DNA from 3 places in the Jeotgalibacillus malaysiensis genome. Region 1 is predicted to be linked to each of the others. Evidence: riboswitches for the same ligand, from Rfam matches in the RefSeq annotation. Region 1 holds a riboswitch; each other region holds the start of a gene.
The links. A riboswitch is a leader RNA that binds a small molecule or an ion and turns the genes downstream of it on or off. The one in region 1 is predicted to bind thiamine pyrophosphate.
Positions count from the first base shown of each region.

Region 2: another riboswitch for thiamine pyrophosphate. It lies ahead of tenI (thiazole tautomerase TenI); the one in region 1 lies ahead of tenA (thiaminase II).
Region 3: another riboswitch for thiamine pyrophosphate. It lies ahead of LG330_RS17510 (YkoF family thiamine/hydroxymethylpyrimidine-binding protein); the one in region 1 lies ahead of tenA (thiaminase II).

Region 1 covers NZ_CP085252.1:1,011,854-1,017,862, reverse strand. The annotation lists gene thiW (energy coupling factor transporter S component ThiW) at 1-265, opposite strand, end outside; gene thiE (thiamine phosphate synthase) at 262-906, opposite strand; gene thiD (bifunctional hydroxymethylpyrimidine kinase/phosphomethylpyrimidine kinase) at 896-1,720, opposite strand; gene thiM (hydroxyethylthiazole kinase) at 1,717-2,481, opposite strand; gene tenA (thiaminase II) at 2,474-3,160, opposite strand; TPP riboswitch at 3,428-3,533, opposite strand; gene lipA (lipoyl synthase) at 3,549-4,490, opposite strand; gene LG330_RS05715 (biotin/lipoate A/B protein ligase family protein) at 4,487-5,320, opposite strand; TPP riboswitch at 5,390-5,489, opposite strand; gene egtB (ergothioneine biosynthesis protein EgtB) at 5,921-6,009, opposite strand, start outside.
Region 2 covers NZ_CP085252.1:3,480,652-3,486,660, forward strand. The annotation lists gene LG330_RS18065 (TIGR03571 family LLM class oxidoreductase) at 1-213, shown strand, start outside; gene LG330_RS18070 (LLM class flavin-dependent oxidoreductase) at 425-1,450, shown strand; gene LG330_RS18075 (DUF421 domain-containing protein) at 1,556-2,281, shown strand; TPP riboswitch at 2,656-2,756, shown strand; gene tenI (thiazole tautomerase TenI) at 2,752-3,489, shown strand; gene thiO (glycine oxidase ThiO) at 3,511-4,647, shown strand; gene thiS (sulfur carrier protein ThiS) at 4,653-4,856, shown strand; gene LG330_RS18095 (thiazole synthase) at 4,859-5,626, shown strand; gene LG330_RS18100 (thiazole biosynthesis adenylyltransferase ThiF) at 5,623-6,009, shown strand, end outside.
Region 3 covers NZ_CP085252.1:3,385,788-3,391,796, forward strand. The annotation lists gene LG330_RS17490 (esterase/lipase family protein) at 1-252, opposite strand, end outside; gene LG330_RS17495 (ring-cleaving dioxygenase) at 571-1,548, opposite strand; gene LG330_RS17500 (hypothetical protein) at 1,715-2,215, shown strand; gene LG330_RS17505 (DNA-directed RNA polymerase subunit alpha C-terminal domain-containing protein) at 2,233-2,415, shown strand; TPP riboswitch at 2,703-2,806, shown strand; gene LG330_RS17510 (YkoF family thiamine/hydroxymethylpyrimidine-binding protein) at 2,889-3,479, shown strand; gene LG330_RS17515 (ECF transporter S component) at 3,472-4,044, shown strand; gene LG330_RS17520 (ABC transporter ATP-binding protein) at 4,037-5,416, shown strand; gene LG330_RS17525 (energy-coupling factor transporter transmembrane component T family protein) at 5,388-6,009, shown strand, end outside.

The sequences.
Region 1 (6,009 bases):
CATAAAAAAGTCCGGCAAGCGCTGCCCCGATCATGCCTCCCGGAAAGGCAAGAAGGGAACCTGTACCGGTCAGAATGCGAACGAGTCCCGTCATAAAAGCAATCACGATAGCTGGTCCCGGGCCAAATGCCACTGCAGCAATGACATTGATTGCGTGCTGGACCGGATAAGCTCTCGCAACACCGGCTGGGAAAGACACAAATGCTGAACCTGCTACTGCAATGGCAACGAACATCGCCATAATGACTAGCTTTCTTGTATTCATGAAAATCCTCCTTTATAAGAGGCTGTGATTCTTCGTACTTCCTCCTGAATATTCACGGCTTCTGTAATGGCTGAAATGACAGCGACTCCTGCAGCCCCTGCTTCCCAGACAGGTCCTGCATTGTCAGCTGTAATACCGCCAATTCCGATCACTGGCGTTTCAGGAAACCGGTCTCTCACCTGAATAATTTTGGTCACACCTGAAGGAGCCTTGGCATCTGACTTACTTTTCGTTCCAAAGACCGGTCCCATACCGAGATAGTCAGCACCATTTTGTATGGCTTCAGCCGCCTCTTCAACTGAATGAACAGAAACACCGAGTATCATCCTGTCTCCTACGCTGGCTCTTACAGCTGATGCCTTAGCATCTTCCTGTCCAACATGAATACCATCTGCACCTATTTCAAGGGCGAGCTCAACGTCGTCATTAATGATAAAAGGAACATCATAATCTTTGCATAGCGACTGGCATTTCACGGCAAAATCCTTTAATGCCTGACCAGTGAGTGCCTCCCGCCCCTTCTCCCTTAATTGAAAGTGACTGATGCCTCCTTTAAGTGCCTCTTCAAGCAGCTCAAGCGGATCCCTCAGCCCTGCATTTGGTGTGCCGAGAATATAGTAAACTGAAGGATTAGTGAACATATCTGATCAGCTCCTTTTGTGCGTGTTGACGGTAAGCACTGTGATTTGTGGGTCCATGACCGGCCCCTATATTTAATGAATGCTCTATGGCACTTTGAATGAATTGTTTCGCTGTCAGGAAAGCATCCTCAATGGAATGTCCTTTAGCAAATTCTGCTGTAAGGGCTGCTGAAAACGTACAACCGGTGCCGTGCGTATGCTTCGTCGGAATACGTGACGACCTCAGCACTAATGAACCGCCGTGCTGATCAAGATAAAAGTCTTCAGTAAAGTCCGGATCTTCACTGTGTCCCCCTTTGACAAGCACGCCCTGCGCACCACTTTGAAGTATTTTTTCAGCAGCTTCACGTCTTGTCTTTTCATCGGAGATACTGATCCCGCTCAACGCTTCCGCTTCAGGAATATTAGGCGTCACAACTGTAGCAAGCGGAAGAAGGTGTACAATCAGTGACTCCTTCGCCTCCTCCTGCAGCAGGCTTGCTCCCCCTTTGGCTATCATGACCGGGTCTACAATCAAATGCTGCCACTTGTAGTGCTTAATATATTTTGCTACCGTCTGAATAGTCTCAGCGTCAAAGAGCATTCCGGTTTTCAGTGCAGCAATCTCAAAATCCTCACCGACTGCCTGCAGCTGCTTTTCAATATTGCGAACCGGAACCGGTGCAACATCTGTTACACCGAGTGTATTTTGAGCTGTCACAGCCGTTATGACCGATGTGCCAAACACATTCAGCTCCTGAAATGTTTTAATATCAGCCTGAATGCCTGCCCCGCCTCCTGAATCTGATCCTGCAATGGTCAGTACCTGCTTCATCGTGACCCTCCTTTTTGAAACTTGCTTTCATTCATTGAATACACCGCATCTATAAAAGCCGTTTTAAAGCTTCCAGGGCTATATGACACAGCAGCCGCATTTTCACCGGCTTCACCATAAAATTGAACAGCTTCCGCTACAGCCTCGACTGATTGCTCGACGGTCAAAAACGCTGCTGTCACACTTGAGAGTAAGCAGCCCATTCCTGTAACAGACGACATGACCTGACGTCCTGCCTGAATCTCATGCACAATATCACCGTCTGTCACAATATCCACTGGACCTGTAACGGCTACAATCAAATCGTATGTCTGAGCGGCTTTTATTGCGAGTGAAGTCAGATCAGCATCACCTTCACCTGCATCAACACCTTTTGCAGACCAGTCTTTACGCATCATGGCAGCAAGCTCCCCTGCATTACATCTGATTGCTGACACCTTCACTTCTTTTAAGATCTGATCAATGACTGAGAGTCGATAAGAGGTTGCACCCGCACCCACAGGATCAAGTACGACCGGAATCCCTTTTTTATTTGCTGACTTACCTGCAAGAATCATACTTTCTACTGATCGCTTATTAAGTGTGCCTATATTGAGTGAAAGTGCATCCGCAATAGACGCCAGCTCCTCCACTTCCCCGGCTTCATCCCCCATGACAGGAGACGCTCCAAGTGCAAGCAGACCGTTCGCCTGAAAATTTGCGACCACATAATTTGTTATGCAATGGATAAGTGGTTTGTTTTCTCTCAATTGATTAATCATGTGTCACACGCTCCTTCGTTTTTATTGTCCAGCTCTCCATCGTCCATGCCTGCTCCCAGAAGTTCAACTCGTAATAGCTGCTTCTTCTAAAATGAGTCTTCAACTCTCTGATCCTTTCATCAGAAAGACCATCTGCCAGGTCATTCATTCTGTTAATCTGTTCTTCTACAAGCTCACCGAACCATTCAGACCCATACGTCTCGATCCACTTCTGATAAATCGGATGATCCGGTTTTTCATTTTTCAGGCGCTCACCAATCTCATAGTATAGCCAGTAGCACGGCAGGATCGCTGCAAGCACATCAGCCAGATCCCCTTCAGCTGAACGGTACATATGAGACACATATGCATAAGCGGTTGGAGACGGCTCAAAATTCTCCCAGTCCTTTTCCGTTACCCCAAGCAGCTCCATAAAGGATTCATGCAGCGCAAGCTCTGCTGCACAAGTCTGTTCTGAGTGGTGTGCAAAGCTTTTTGTCGTCTTCAGATCCTTCGCTTTCACAGCGCCAATCGCCTGTACCTTTGCAAAATGAGTCAAATAATACGCATCCTGCATCACATAAAACTTAAATACATCAAGCGGCAGACTCCCCTCAGCAATTCCTTTTACAAATGGGTGCAGAAAGCTTGCTTCCCAAAGTTCGTTACACTCTTCTCTTACTTCACTGCAAAATGTCATGTTTTTTCCTCCTTCATAAGATGAGTTTTTCCAGAGTCCGATTAAACAAGTTTTGTTAAAGTCATTCATTGAATCTATACAACTGATGATTGGAACGGAAAGGGGCAGCTCGCAGGAAGGGACAGGTGAGACAAAGCACGGTGCAGCCTGCTGGCTCACCGCCCAGCCGTGAAGTCCCCCTGAAGCGGAAATCATCAGCCCCCTTTACAAATACAAACAAAAAACGCCGCTTTCCAATTTCTCTGGAAAGCGGCGTATATAAAAGAATGGCATATACGGCCACTTTCCTACGCTGGTATGATCCAGATCAGGTGCGAAGGGTCCGGACAACAGTCCGTCTCAGCCGGTTTAACCGACTCCCCCAGTGGGTGTTCATTCTATTCAATTATTACTGCAGATTATCAACTGTTCTGCCGTCTGCTTCAACGCCCTTTAAATACTTAATCCGGCGCTGTGCAGATGTTTCACTTACCTGCTCATCTGCATGGTATGAAGAACGCACCATCGGGCCGGCTTCACAATGCTTGAAGCCTTTTGAAAGGGCAATTTCCTTCAGCTCAGCAAATTCATCCGGGTGGTAGTAACGTACAACATCCAGATGCTTTTTCGTCGGCTGCAGATACTGACCAAGTGTCAGGATATCTACATTGTGTGCACGCAAGTCATCCATCGCTTCAATCAGCTCTTCCTTCGTCTCACCAAGGCCTACCATGATGCTTGATTTTGTCGGGATATTCGGTGCAATTTCTTTTACACGTGCAAGCAGTTCAAGTGAACGGTCATACATAGCGCGCGCACGTACTCTTTTCGTCAGACGGCGGACCGTTTCAATATTGTGGTTGAAAATATCCGGCTCAGCATCCATCAGTGTATGAAGGCTTTCATAATCACCTTTCATATCAGAAGGTAACACTTCAACTGTACAGCTAGGCAGACGGCGGTGTATTGCACGCACTGTTTCTGCAAATACAGCAGCGCCACCGTCATTCAAATCATCACGGGCAACTGCTGTGACAACGACATGCTTTAAGCCCATCATTTCAGTAGACTCAGCCACACGTTCCGGCTCACCCCAGTCAAGCTCATTCGGCAGTCCGGTTTTAACTGCACAAAAGCGGCATGCGCGTGTACACGTATCACCAAGGATCATAAATGTTGCAGTTTTACGCTCACTCCAGCACTCGTGAATATTCGGGCACTTTGCCTCTTCACACACTGTGTTCAGCTTCTTTTCACGCATCATTTTCTTCAGCTTTTTATATGAATCATTCGTATTCAGCTTTACCTTTAACCATTCGGGTTTACGTACATGTTCTTTTGCATTCGTCATACTTTCTGTCTCCCTTCCCGCTTATAAATCCATTCTTCACTCTTATACTTCTCCTCAAGCTCTGCTGCTTCTCTTAACATCTCTTCTGGCGGTGTAAAAGGTTCCAGGTCAATATCAAGCCCTTTTATGAACCCTTCTCTAAATGCATCATTCACTTCTTTAAATGTGACAGGTTTCTCAAGTACATCATTAATCGCAACAGCCCGGCTGGTAAATGCACGCCGTGCACGTTCTTTTACTTTTTCACTTGGATAAATAAACAAGTCAAACAGCTTCTCTATATCCATTGAAATCGGGATGGAGCCGTGCTGTAGAATGACACCTTTTTTACGCGTCTGTGCACTGCCTGCTGCCTTCTTCCCATCTACCATCAGCTCATACCATGATGGCTCTTCAAAGCAGACGGCTGATCCTGCCTGCTTCTGTTTTTCTTCAGGAATTGAAAAATCAGCCGGAATCCCGAGCGCACGGTAGCCCTCAAGAATGCCCTTAGACAGCACAAGATAAGCCTCTTTTATCGATTTCGGCATGGCCGGATGCTCTTCAGATACAAGCACACTGTAAGTCAGCTCATCATCATGAAGAACAGCTCTGCCACCGGTCTGCCTGCGCACAAGCTCAACACCGTATTTTTCTGCGTTTTCAAGGTCTATACTGCCACCGACCTTTTGAAAAAAGCCGACTGAAATACCGGCAGGCTTCCACCCGTAGAATCTCAGCACCGGTGGAATCTTTCCTTCACTGTGCCAATTCATCAGCACCTCATCCATCGCCATATTAAATGCTGGCGTGCCGTATCCGGAATCAAGAAAATACCACGTTTCTCTCATCGTCTGCCTCCCTTCAGCAATTACATAAAAAAACACCACTGCCTTTTAAAGGAAGTGGCTTGTACGCGTAACTATGTAAGCATACTTCCCTCCGCTGGCATCATCCAGATCAGGTACAAAGGGTTCAGCAAAAGACTGTCTCAGCCACTCGGCTCCCCCAGTAAATAAATTAATGAAATTGTCAGTTAAAGAGTATCACAGTCATTTCCATAACGCAAAAATAAATTTGTGTTACAGAATCTGTTTCAAACTGATACAGCAACTTTTAAATTCCTGTGTAATCGTGTTCAACCCTTTTTTAACAGCGATAAATCAGAATTCATCTGTTATATAAATTTTCTGTACTAACACAATAACAGGGTGTCAATTGCATCAAAAGATGTGGGAGGCGGGATGAAAGACTAATCGCAGAATATGTAAAGTAATGAAATAAATTAAACAAAAATAATGACAGATAGAAATTTGAGGCGAACGGAGCAGAAGGCGGGGACTCCAGCGGCGGAAAGGGACAGGTGAGACCCTGGAATGCGAAGCATGAAAGGGGCTCACCGCCCGGCCGCGGAAAGCTTCCGCCTGGCGTGCAGTGAGCCGGTTCATAAGTTAAAATGGTTTGATATTTTCCACCGGGTCATCTGCCAGTCTGATCCCGCTGAACTGCCATCTCATATGCGGATAGAAGAAATTGCGGT
Region 2 (6,009 bases), 1.1 Mb from region 1:
TTCATCGATTTACTGGAAAATCCCGATGAAATGCCTGTTCCCATACCCTTAGGCTATGCCGTGGGAAGAAACCGTTTAGTTGATCTGCTTCATCAATTTCAAGCGATTGGTGTTAACCATTTGGCTTTTGTTCTGTATTTTTCTAAGCGTCCTCCAGAGGAAGTCATTCAGGAACTTGGAGAATTTGTTTTACCTTACTTTCCAACCCATTAAGGTACAGGCCGGCTTTAAAAATTATATTGAATATAAGCAGGAAGTCAGCCGTTCAAGTGGCGGCTGACGCTGATGAAATGATCGCTCTTACAGAGATTTTTGACCAGTTACATTCAAGTGATTCAGATTGAAGCATTAAAAAAGACTAAGAAAACAACCTGTAAATTCTTTTATAGGATTGAAATAATTTTATAAGAAGGAAGATGAGCATATGTCTGAAAATCATACAAAAAAAATGACCGATATTCCATTCTCGGTCCTGGATCTCGCTCCAATTTCAGAGGGTAGTACACCTGCTGATTCTTTTCGCAATACGTTGGAGCTGGCCCAGCTTGCTGAAAAGCTTGGGTATAACCGGTACTGGCTCGCTGAACATCATAATATGCCGTTTATCGCAAGCTCCGCAACATCGGTAGTCATTTCCCACGTTGCAGCAGGCACATCAAAAATCCGGGTAGGTTCAGGCGGTATTATGCTGCCGAATCATGCACCTCTTGTGATTGCTGAGCAATTTGGTACGCTGGAATCATTATATCCAGGACGTATTGATCTTGGCCTGGGCCGCGCACCGGGTACTGATCAGCATACAGCACGTGCATTAAGACGTGACTTAAGAAGTTCAGGAGAAGATTTCCCTGAGCAGCTGGCTGAGCTCCGGAATTACTTTGACCCTTCTCTGGGACAAGGATTTAGTCGTATAAGAGCAGTTCCGGGTGAGGGACTAAACATCCCTGTTTGGCTGTTAGGTTCAAGCGGATTCAGTGCCCAGCTGGCAGGAGAGCTTGGCCTGCCATTTGCTTATGCGAGCCATTTCTCACCGCATAACACACTGCCGGCTATCGAGCTGTATCGCCGATCATTTAAGCCATCTAAAGTACTGGACAAACCGCATGCAATGGTAGGGCTGAACATCATTGCGGCCGACACGGATCAGGAAGCTGAATGGCTGGCTACAACATTACAGCAGCAGTTCTTGAATTTGATGCGCGGAAACGAAATCCCATTGCAGCCGCCAGTGGATAATATTAAGGATATAGCGAGCGACTATGAATTAGCTGCCCTTGAGAGTCAATTAGGCACCTCGATTATCGGCAGTCCTCAAACTGTAAAAGAACAGCTGGAAAAGTTTGTGGATGAAAGTCAAGCCGATGAAATCATGGCAATCGCCCAGGTTTACGATCAAAAAGCCCGTCTCCGTTCCTTTGAAATACTGGCAGAAATTACTCAGCAGAAATAGGTAAGTCCGGCCGACCATTGGGGCAAGCTTTTAATATCTAATTTCTTTATGACTAAACTAAGCTGAGGATGGTAATTTAAAAGTGCAGATAGGGGTGTAAAAGAAATGGTTGAATCTATAAAGGATATACTTCTGGTTCTTGGGAGAATCATTACAATTTTACCCCTGCTACTCTTTGTCACCCTATTCATGGGAAAACGGGCAATCGGGGAATTACCGATCTTCGACTTTTTAATTATCCTCACATTGGGGGCAGTTGTTGGAGCCGATATTGCAGATCCAAATATTGACCATCTCCCGACTGCAGCTGCAGTCATTGCGCTTGGCATTCTTCAGAAGGTTGTTGCAAAGTGGAAGATTTCCAACCGGAAAATAGGGAGACTGCTGACATTTGAACCGACTGTGATTATACAAAATGGAAAATTCCTCAATCAAAACATGAAGAAAATCCGTTATTCGATTGATAATATCCTTCAAATGCTCAGGGAAAAAAGCGTTTTTGATATTAGTGAAGTTGAAACAGCCATTATCGAAGCGAATGGTTCTTTGAGCGTTTTAAAGAAACCACAAAAGCATTCAGTTACCTTAGAAGATATGAAAATGGCAAAAACAACATCTGCTATTTCCTTTCCGGTTATTATAGAAGGAACCATTTATTCAAACGTTTTGAAGGATTTTAATCTGAATGAAGCCTGGCTGCAACAACAGTTATCTAACAAAGGCATTGTTGATATAAGGGATGTCTTTTTCGCTTCAATGAATCGGGAGCATGAGTTACATGTTTCCCTAAATGATGAAAAAAATATCACGATTCCACCGATAAAACATTAAGTTGTTATGGATCAAAAATCCCATTGCCTCTCACTCAGGCAGCGGGATTCCTTTTATTCTGCCTCAATTGTTAGTTCCATGTATATTCAGGTTGATATGTAAGAAATGAATCAGAGAAAGCCCGGATTTACACTACTGATTGCAACTGTCATCTTCAGTGCTTGAATCCACTCTCATTTACAGATGTTATCTTAATTCATTGAAACCTGCTGGAGGAAGGATAGCACAGCGTTCTTCCCGCACGCTTCAACTATGGTAGTAATACACAATTTTTTTCTTGGAATTTTCACTTCAGAGCGTTGTATATAAAATGAACTGGATAAATCCTACAGAAGATGTTACGCTAACTTTATAGAATTTAAAAAAACTGAATATAAAAACACTAGGGGAGTCTTTCGGGACTGAGACGGAGCAATCCGGACCCTTCGAACCTGATCTAGTTGAAACTAGCGTAGGGAAGTGGTTGATCTATGTTATATTCATTCATAAAACATACCCAAAACCACTCCATCGCTGGAGTGGTTTTTTTTTATTTGTCAGGAGATTTTCTTTTAAGAAAAGTGATAAGTGTAAAGAAAGGGGGCGAAATATTGAAACCCGGAAAGTTGCATTTGATCTCGACAGGAACACAAAAATCTGAACAATTAGCAGACATGATTGAGAGCATTCATCCGGAAATCGATTTTATCCATTTGCGTGAAAAAACCAAAACAGCAAAAGAAATATATGAAATGGTAGAGCTTTTAATAAACACGGGAGTCCCCCCTTCAAAAATAATCATTAATGACCGGGCGGATGTTGCCTGCGTTACAAATGTGCGAGGCGTTCACTTAGCTTTTCATTCGCTGCCTGTTGAGCTCGTAAAACAAACATTTAAAAACCTGACAGTTGGCTGTTCAGTTCATTCCCTTGAGGAAGCTCAAATTGCTGAGCAGCAAGGGGCGGATTATGTCATCTTTGGGCATATTTATTCAACTCAATCCAAACCGGGATTAATTCCGCAAGGGTTAGCGCAGCTAAGCTTTATATCTCAATCAATTTCTATTCCGGTCATAGCAGTTGGTGGAATTAAACCGGCAAACAGTGCAGATGTGATCGGAGCAGGAGCACAAGGAATCGCTGTCATGTCAGGGATATTGGGCGCAAAAAACCCTTTAAAAGCGGTACAGCAATATCGATCCTATTTATCTAAACAATATGATGTCTGAAATAGGTAAGGAGAGAGTTACATGAATAAAACGTACGATGCCATAGTCGTTGGCGGCGGAGTCATCGGTGGAGCAATAGCGTTTAATTTATCGAAAAGAGGAATGAAGGTTTTGCTGCTGGAAAAAGACCGACTTGCAGGCAAAGCATCCGGAGCAGCAGCCGGAATGCTTGGCGCCCAGGCCGAGTTAGATGGAGAGAGTCCGCTTTTTCAATTAGCGAGAACGAGCAGAGCGTTATTTGGCAACCTGGCAGATGAGCTGAAGATGACCAGCGGTGTTGAAATTGAGCTTGTGGAAAAGGGCATGCTGAGGCTTGCCTTAACTGAGCGGGATCTGCAGGAACACCAGAGAATCAGTAAAATCCACAAACAGAATGGAGAAACTGCGGAGCTGCTTACTGGTAAAGAAGCGAGAAAGAGAGAGCCGGCATTGTCAAATGAAGTCATTGGGGCCATGTACCTTGAAAAAGATGGTCAGGTATCAGCACCTCAGCTGTCATTAGGTTTTTTAAAGTCCGCATCAGCACTCGGGTGCGTGATTAAAGAAGGTCTGGAGGTTTATTCCCTGCATTTCTCTAACGGAAAAATCACAGGGGTTACTACGAATAAAGGTGATTTTATGAGCAGTAACGTTGTAGTAACAGGTGGCGCCTGGAGCGAGAAGCTGTTAACGAAAACAGGCCTACAGCTCAACATGTATCCCGTGAAAGGCGAATGTTTTTCCGTACGGACAGAGGCTCCCTTATTAACAAGCACCATTTTCACGCCGGGCTGCTATCTTGTCCCGAAAAAAGACGGAAGAATCATTGTAGGAGCAACAGTCCTGCCAAATACGTTTAACCAAAAAGTCACGCTGGAGGGAATTTTTTCATTAATGGAAAACGCCCGTAAGCTGGTACCTTCCATATCGCAGGGCGAGTGGGAAAAAGCCTGGACCGGTATCCGGCCGCAAACCGCTGACGGCCTGCCTTATTTAGATGAACATCCCGATTACAAGGGGTTGTTTATTGCGACAGGTCATTTTAGAAATGGCATATTACTGTCGCCAATTACCGGAGAAGTGATGGCGGATCTGATTGAAGGAAAATCACCTGCAGTCGATCTATCCTCTTTTCGTCTGGACCGGCTGACCAGGAATACAAATTCAATCGCGAGGTGAAGAAAATGAGATTGACGATCAATGGAGATCAGGTAGAGGTACCAGACACAGTGAAAACGATAGCTGGACTGCTTCAGCATTTTGAATTGCAGCATAAAGTAGTCATTGTCGAAAAGAATGCTGAAATCATGGATAAAGCGGAACATACAGAAGCGCTCATTTTCGATCAAGACAAAATTGAGTTAGTACATTTTGTAGGAGGCGGATAAGCATGTTAAAGATAGGAAATCACGAATTCTCATCAAGATTGTTATTAGGCACTGGTAAGTATCCTGATTTTGATATACAAAAAGAAGCGGTAGATGTGTCGGGGACAGAAATTCTGACGTTCTCTGTCCGCAGAATGAATATATTTGAGGCGGGTCAGCCTAATTTTCTCGAAAACCTTGATGTGTCAAAGTATACCTTACTTCCAAATACAGCCGGTGCCAAGACTGCCAAAGAAGCGGTACGGACTGCAAAGCTGGCTAAAGCATCAGGTCTTTGCGACATGATTAAAGTGGAAGTAATCGGCTGTGAGAAAACATTGCTGCCGGATCCAATTGAAACATTAAAGGCATCAGAGGAGCTCTTAAAAGAAGGATTTACCGTCTTGCCGTATACGTCAGACGATGTGCTGTTAGCAAGACGGCTTGAAGAAGCAGGCTGCCATGCGATCATGCCCGGCGCCTCTCCAATCGGCTCTGGTCAGGGGATCATTAATCCCTTAAACCTTTCTTTTATCATCGAACAGACAAGTGTTCCTGTTATTGTCGATGCAGGAATTGGAACACCTTCTGATGCTGCGATTGCAATGGAAATGGGGGCTGATGGTGTCCTGTTGAATACTGCAGTATCCGGCGCGAAGGATCCTGTGAAAATGGCAAAGGCGATGAGACTTTCAATTGAAGCAGGAAGGCTCGGGTTCGAAGCAGGGCGAATTCCGAAAAAGCGGTATGCCACTGCCAGCAGTCCGATGGAAGGAATGAGTATCAGTTGAATGGTCGATACTCACGCCAGGAGATGTTTGCGCCGATTGGGGCAGAGGGACAGGCTAAATTAAGAAACAAACACGTTTTAATAGTGGGTGCCGGCGCATTAGGAACCGGGAGTGCTGAAATGTTAGTACGGGCAGGGATTGGTAAGATCACAATTGCTGACCGGGATTATGTAGAGTGGAGCAACCTTCAACGCCAGCAGCTGTATACGGAAGAAGATGCAAGACGACGGAATCCAAAAGCAGTGGCTGCTAAAAAAAGACTAGCGGCTATTAATTCTGAGGCAGACATTCACTGTCATGTCATGGATGTCTCAGTCGAAGAAATGGATCAACTAGCTGAAGGCGTTGATGTGATTCTTGATGCAAGCGATAATTTTGATATC
Region 3 (6,009 bases), 1.2 Mb from region 1:
AGTCTCATAGCCTGCTGCAACTGCACGACTGTACATATCATTTTCGTTATACCAGACAGTTGAATCATTTGTCAGACCCTGAACGAACACAATCGCAGGCTTTGCAGGGTCTATGTAAGCAGGGGCTTCACCAATACTGATTGTTCCGGGAACAAGCGAGTTACCCGGTGTCTTAAATCCTCCGGCAAAAGCGGCAGACGGCAGTGACAGAAGCAGGAACACAGCAATCAACAGGGAAAGCGTCTTTTTCATCCAATCTTCTCCTTTAAACAGCTGTACCGGGAAACCCCGACCATCTATGTATTTCGACATCCGGAAGGTAAATCCTGTATATTTCGGATAATTAAATTATGATTTATTTATGTATTGAGCTGAGTGGGTTTGGGAAGTTGTCGCTGTTTCCTCTCAGGATGTAGCATTCCCCGCCTGGGTTGTAGCGATACGCCCGGATACTTGTCACAATCTCCCCCGCACTTGCACCAATCCCCCACTTTCCACGTCATATTCGGCACGCTCACCACCCCAAAACATAAAAAAACCGGATACCCATTAAGATATCCGGCCCACCCACTATTCTTTTTCAAACGTCTTTGTACTTCTTACCGTATCAATCGGACGCACTTTACTTTCGATCTCATCCCGTTTCGGCTCTAAAAACGGTGGCAGTGAGAGTTTTTCACCGAGCGTTTCATACGGCTCATCACCCATAAACCCTGGACCATCCGTTGCAAATTCGAACAGAATCTGCGGTGCCACTCTTGCATACAGGGATTTAAAGAAGAAGCGGTCCACAAAGCCCGATGTCGCGAAACCGAAGCTCTTCATGCGCTCGTCCCATTCATCAAGCATTTCTTTATCCTCAAGTCTGAAGGCTGCATGGTGAACAGTGCCGAAGCCCTGCTGCGCCTGAGGTAAAAAGGTGTTGTGTTCGACAATCACACTTGCACCGTTTCCACCTTCTCCTACTTCAAATAAGTGAAATGATTTGTCTTCTGCCGTTTCTTTAAAGAGCAATACCTTCTCAAGCATTTCCTTAAAATAATCAAAGCGGTCAACGCGGACAACCAATGGCCCAAGCCCAGTAATGGCGTATTCAAGCGGTACAGGTCCCTGCTGCCACGGTGTACCTGCTTCTACACCATGATCATTTTCATCAGAAATCAGCTGATACTGCTGATCATCGAAATCAACAAAGGAAATCGTCTTTTTACCGAATTGCTCCTGTATGCCTTTGTGTTTCACATTCAAACGATCAAACCGCTTTTCCCAGTAGTTAATCGCTGCATCACTCGGTACACGGAAAGACGTTTTTGAAATTTCATTCGTGCCGTGATTCCCTTTTGGAATGCCAGGGAAATCAAAGAACGTCATATCGGTTCCGGGACTTCCTGTATCATCAGCGAAAAAGAGGTGATACGTCTGGATATCATCCTGGTTGACTGTCTTTTTAACCAGCCTCATACCAAGTACATAAGTGAAAAACTCGTAATTTTTTTCAGCACTGCTTGTGATCGCAGTGACGTGATGAATGCCTTTTAACTCTTTAATAGACATAATAATGAGCCTCCTCCAGTGCATTTTTCATACACATAGCATCTAATGATTCCAGACTGAATGCAAGAATAATGACCGCTCAAGTGTTAAAAATGTAAATCTGCTGAAAAGTGCTTCATAATAAGAAGTAACTACCTTACTTGAAAGGAGGAGCAATGATATGAGTATTCCGAAAGTGGATTTTTACTTTGGCGCGCTGCTGTCACACCTTGTGAACCGAGGATTCTCCCCTGTTATGAAAGAAGGCGGACAGGACCGGAGAATCTATGCGCTTGAAAATGAAACCGACAGCTACTTTATTTATGCAAAATACTCGTTTACACCCCGTTTTAAAAAAGAATCCCGTATCTGGACCTTCTCCTTTTACGATACAGAAATGGAAAAGACGCTTCGCAGCCAGCATGACAACCAGTATCTGTTCGCTTTTATCTGTGGTGAAGAAGACCTCCAGAACACTGAAATCATTTTACTGACAGCAAGTGAAGTATCTGAGTGTATCAAAACTTCAGAGAACGGACGCAAGTGGCTGACGATTGAGATGGCTGACCGCAAAAGGACCCTCACTGTCCGTGGAAGTGCACATTCAAAACCCGGCTATTCACTGAAAATTACCCGCAGCACAGACCAGCGGCTTGAAGAACTTCCAACTATGCTTTTTTAAAAAGGAGGAAAGCAGGCATGACGACCGAACTACCTTTTAACTTAAGCAAACCTTCACAGCGCGCATTCGATCAGGCAGGGATTAAAACGATGAATGATATAAGAGCGTACACCGAAAAAGAGCTTCTTTCCCTCCACGGCGTTGGACCAAAAACCATCCGTCAGCTGAAAGAAGCAGGTGGATCTTTCAAAAATACTTAAGAGGTGACGATTTATATGATGACAATCATTCTGATCTTTTTTGTATTTTTCGTGACCTTTTGCATTAGTGCCGTGATGAATATTTTGAATAAAACCACTCAGGGCCGGCACTGGTTCTATTCCGTATTGTTCAGCCTCGTGATTGCGGTTATTGGTGTGCTGATATTTGAACCGAGGGAATGATTTTTTAACAAAAAGTCATAATATGGTTCTAATTAGTTTTTCAGGGTGTTGCACATTCAAATCTCTGGTGATATAGTGGTCGTGCACAGAAAATTAAATACCGTTATCTGCACTAGGGGTGCAAATTAGCTGAGATGTGAGCATTAGCTCCGATCCCTTATGACTCGATCAGGATAATACCTGCGTGAGGAAGTGTAGTGACTTCTCTTTTTATATCAGGAGCAGTGGCTACATCTTTCGCGGATGTGGTCTTTTTTTGTGTAAAAAACTGCTCCTGGGAGGAATACTAAATGGAATGTGGAACAAGCAAAATTGTCGGATGCCGTTTTTCACTGCATCCAATGGCGGGAGATTTTATTTCGGTCATTAAAGGCGCGCTCGAGGCAACTGACCTGACTGGTGTCTGGAAGCATACAGATGATGTCTCAACCGTGATTCGCGGACAGGAACAGCATGTATTTAACGTGATCAAAGCGATTACGCTGCATGCTGCAAAAACCGGTGAACATGTCGCCATCAATGCAACTTTTTCAGCAGGCTGTCCGGGTGATACAGCAGGCGATTCTTATATGGACGTTGATCAAGAAGTGCACAACCATGAAGAAACAAAGCAATATGTTTCTTCACAATTCGCACTATACCCGATGAACAATCCGGATTATATGAGTGTCATCTACAGGGAAGTAGATCGTGCAAAGGAACGCGGTGTATTCAATGACTCTATGCATTATGCAAGCGGGATACATGGAGATATTCATGAAGTGTTTGATTTTTATGAGGAGACTTTCGGTAAGTCAAGATCAGATGAGCACCGGCATTTAGTGATGACCATGTCAATGAGTATCAATAGTCCATCTCACAAGGGGGATCACCATGCTTAAGAGTTGGAAGCTGAAAGAAGTCGTTCTGATGTCGCTATTTGCAGTTGTATTCGGCATTATTTACTTATTGTTTGTACATATCGGAAACATCTGGGCATCTTTGATTGGTCCGATTGCATATGAATGGATCTTCGGTATCTGGTTTATCGTGTCTATTATTGTCATGGCGATCATCCGAAAGCCTGGTGCTGCAGTGATTCCTGAGACCATGGCTGCTGCGATTGAAGTCATGCTTGGGAACGCACTCGGTCCCCGTTTGATTTTAGTAGGAGTGATTCAGGGACTTGGAGCTGAAGCTGTTTTTGCCGCCACGAGGTATCGCCATTTTAACCTTGGGATTTATATGATGGCTGGTGCGGGGGCCGCGGTGTTCAGCTTTGTGTACGGGTATCTGTTAGGCGGTTTTGCAGCGCTCAGCACTGAATATGTATTACTGATGTTTGTGATCCGTGTGATGAGTGGTGCCGTTATTGCAGGAATTGGCGGTAAATACCTTGTAGATGCACTGCTTGCGACAGGTTCGCTGAGAGGCTATGCCATTACAAAGCGTGATGCACATGTATAACGTCATCTCTTTGCAGAATGTATCATTCCGTTTTCCAGATGATGCGGAGCCGGTATTTGAACAGCTGCATTTTGAGGTAAGAGCCGGCGAACGTGTTGTGATCACAGGACCAAGCGGGTGCGGGAAGTCTACGCTTTTATACCTGCTTAACCGCCTTTACCCTGAAAACTGTGACGGGATCATCTCAGGACAGGTTGACCTGCTCGAAAAGGCAGCAGCTGACTATGCACCAGGTGAAATTAATCAGCGGATTGCCACTGTTTTTCAGGATCCTGACAGTCAGTTTTGTATGCAGACCGTTGAAGAAGAGCTCGCTTTTACACTTGAAAATGTGGGTGTACCATCAGATAAAATTAATGACCGGATCGAACAGGTGTTACAGGAAACCGGGCTGGAATCGTTCAGGGAATCTGTTATTCAGACACTGTCAGGCGGTCAGAAGCAGCGTGTCGCTACTGCATGTGCGTGGGTGTTAGAGCCTGAAATTCTTCTGCTTGACGAGCCGCTCACACACTTAGATCCGGTGACCGCTCAGGAGTTTGTCGCTTGGCTCCGCGGCCTTCATGAATCAAAAAACCTGACAGTGATTGCGATTGATCATCAGGTTGCTTTATGGAACGACTTTTTTGACCGGGAATGGCAGATGGTTGCTTCAAAACCTGTTGAACAGGCAATCACAAGGGAGCAAATCCAGACAGATCAGATCGCTTTAGCTGCAAAAGGCCTGGCTGTAGAGCCAATTGTTTCACCAGCCACTTTTTCATTAAAAAAAGGAGAGATTGCAGTTCTTGCAGGTCCAAATGGCAGTGGAAAATCCACGCTGCTGAAGGCATTGTGCGGGCTGAAATCCACTGGCGGCCAGGTAGAACCAAAACGGATCGGATATGTACCGCAGTCTCCTGAATTCTTATTCTTAACGAAGTCAGTCAGAGAAGAGCTTTTATTTGGCGGAGGATCAGATGTGGAAGATATTCTCAAGCGGTTATACCTGAATAAAGTGAGTGAATCAAATCCTTTTGCTGTCAGTCATGGTCAAAAGAGACGGACAGCGATTGGTGCCATGCTTTGTGACGGACGGCCTGTGATCGTAATGGATGAACCGACTGCCGGACAGGACAAAGCTACTTTACGGGAGCTTGAAAATCTGATTACAGCGCGCGCAAATGAGGGCGTCACATTTCTGATCGTGACGCACGATATGAATTTTGCAGACCGTGTGGCAGATTCACTGCTTTTATTACATAAAGGCAGTCTGAGCGGTCCATTCAGTCCTACTACAGTCTGGCAAGATCAAGAGCTTCTTAAACAGCACCGCTTATGTCCGCCATTCGGAGGTGACCTGCATGATCAACCGTATGAATCCTTCGGTTAAATTCATTGCGATCACCGTTTCAATGATCGCAATGGCATTCTTTTTCAATCCATGGACGCCACTTGTGTTCTTTGTCGGTGTTGTATTGATCCAGTTGATTTTCGCAAAAATTTCATGGAAGGTGTGGAGCCTGATGATGCTTCCCTTCCTGCTTGGCGCAGTCGGTTATTTCTGGACGACACTTGTATTTGGCAGTGAAGACAGCACGCTTGGCACTGCACTGTCCCTAAGCTTCAGGGTGCTTGCATTCTCCAGCCTGTCTCTGCTTTTTGTCTTTACCACAAAACCGGTTGATTTCATCTTAAGCCTGATGCAGCAGATGAAGCTGTCTCCAAAAATTGCGTACAGCATCCTCGTCGGATATCAGTTCCTGCCTGTTTTAAAGGATGAATTTTTCCAGATCCGGCAGGCTCAACAGCTAAGGGGACTTGAAGTGCCGAAGTCTCCTGTTAAAAGGGTACTCGCGATGCGGCATGTACTGATTCCAATGCTCGCCGGTGCTGTGAGAAAAGCGGAGCGGACTGCTTTTGCAATGGAAGCGCGCGGATTTACCGGTCAAGGCAAACGGGATTTTTACCGGAAAATATCTGTCG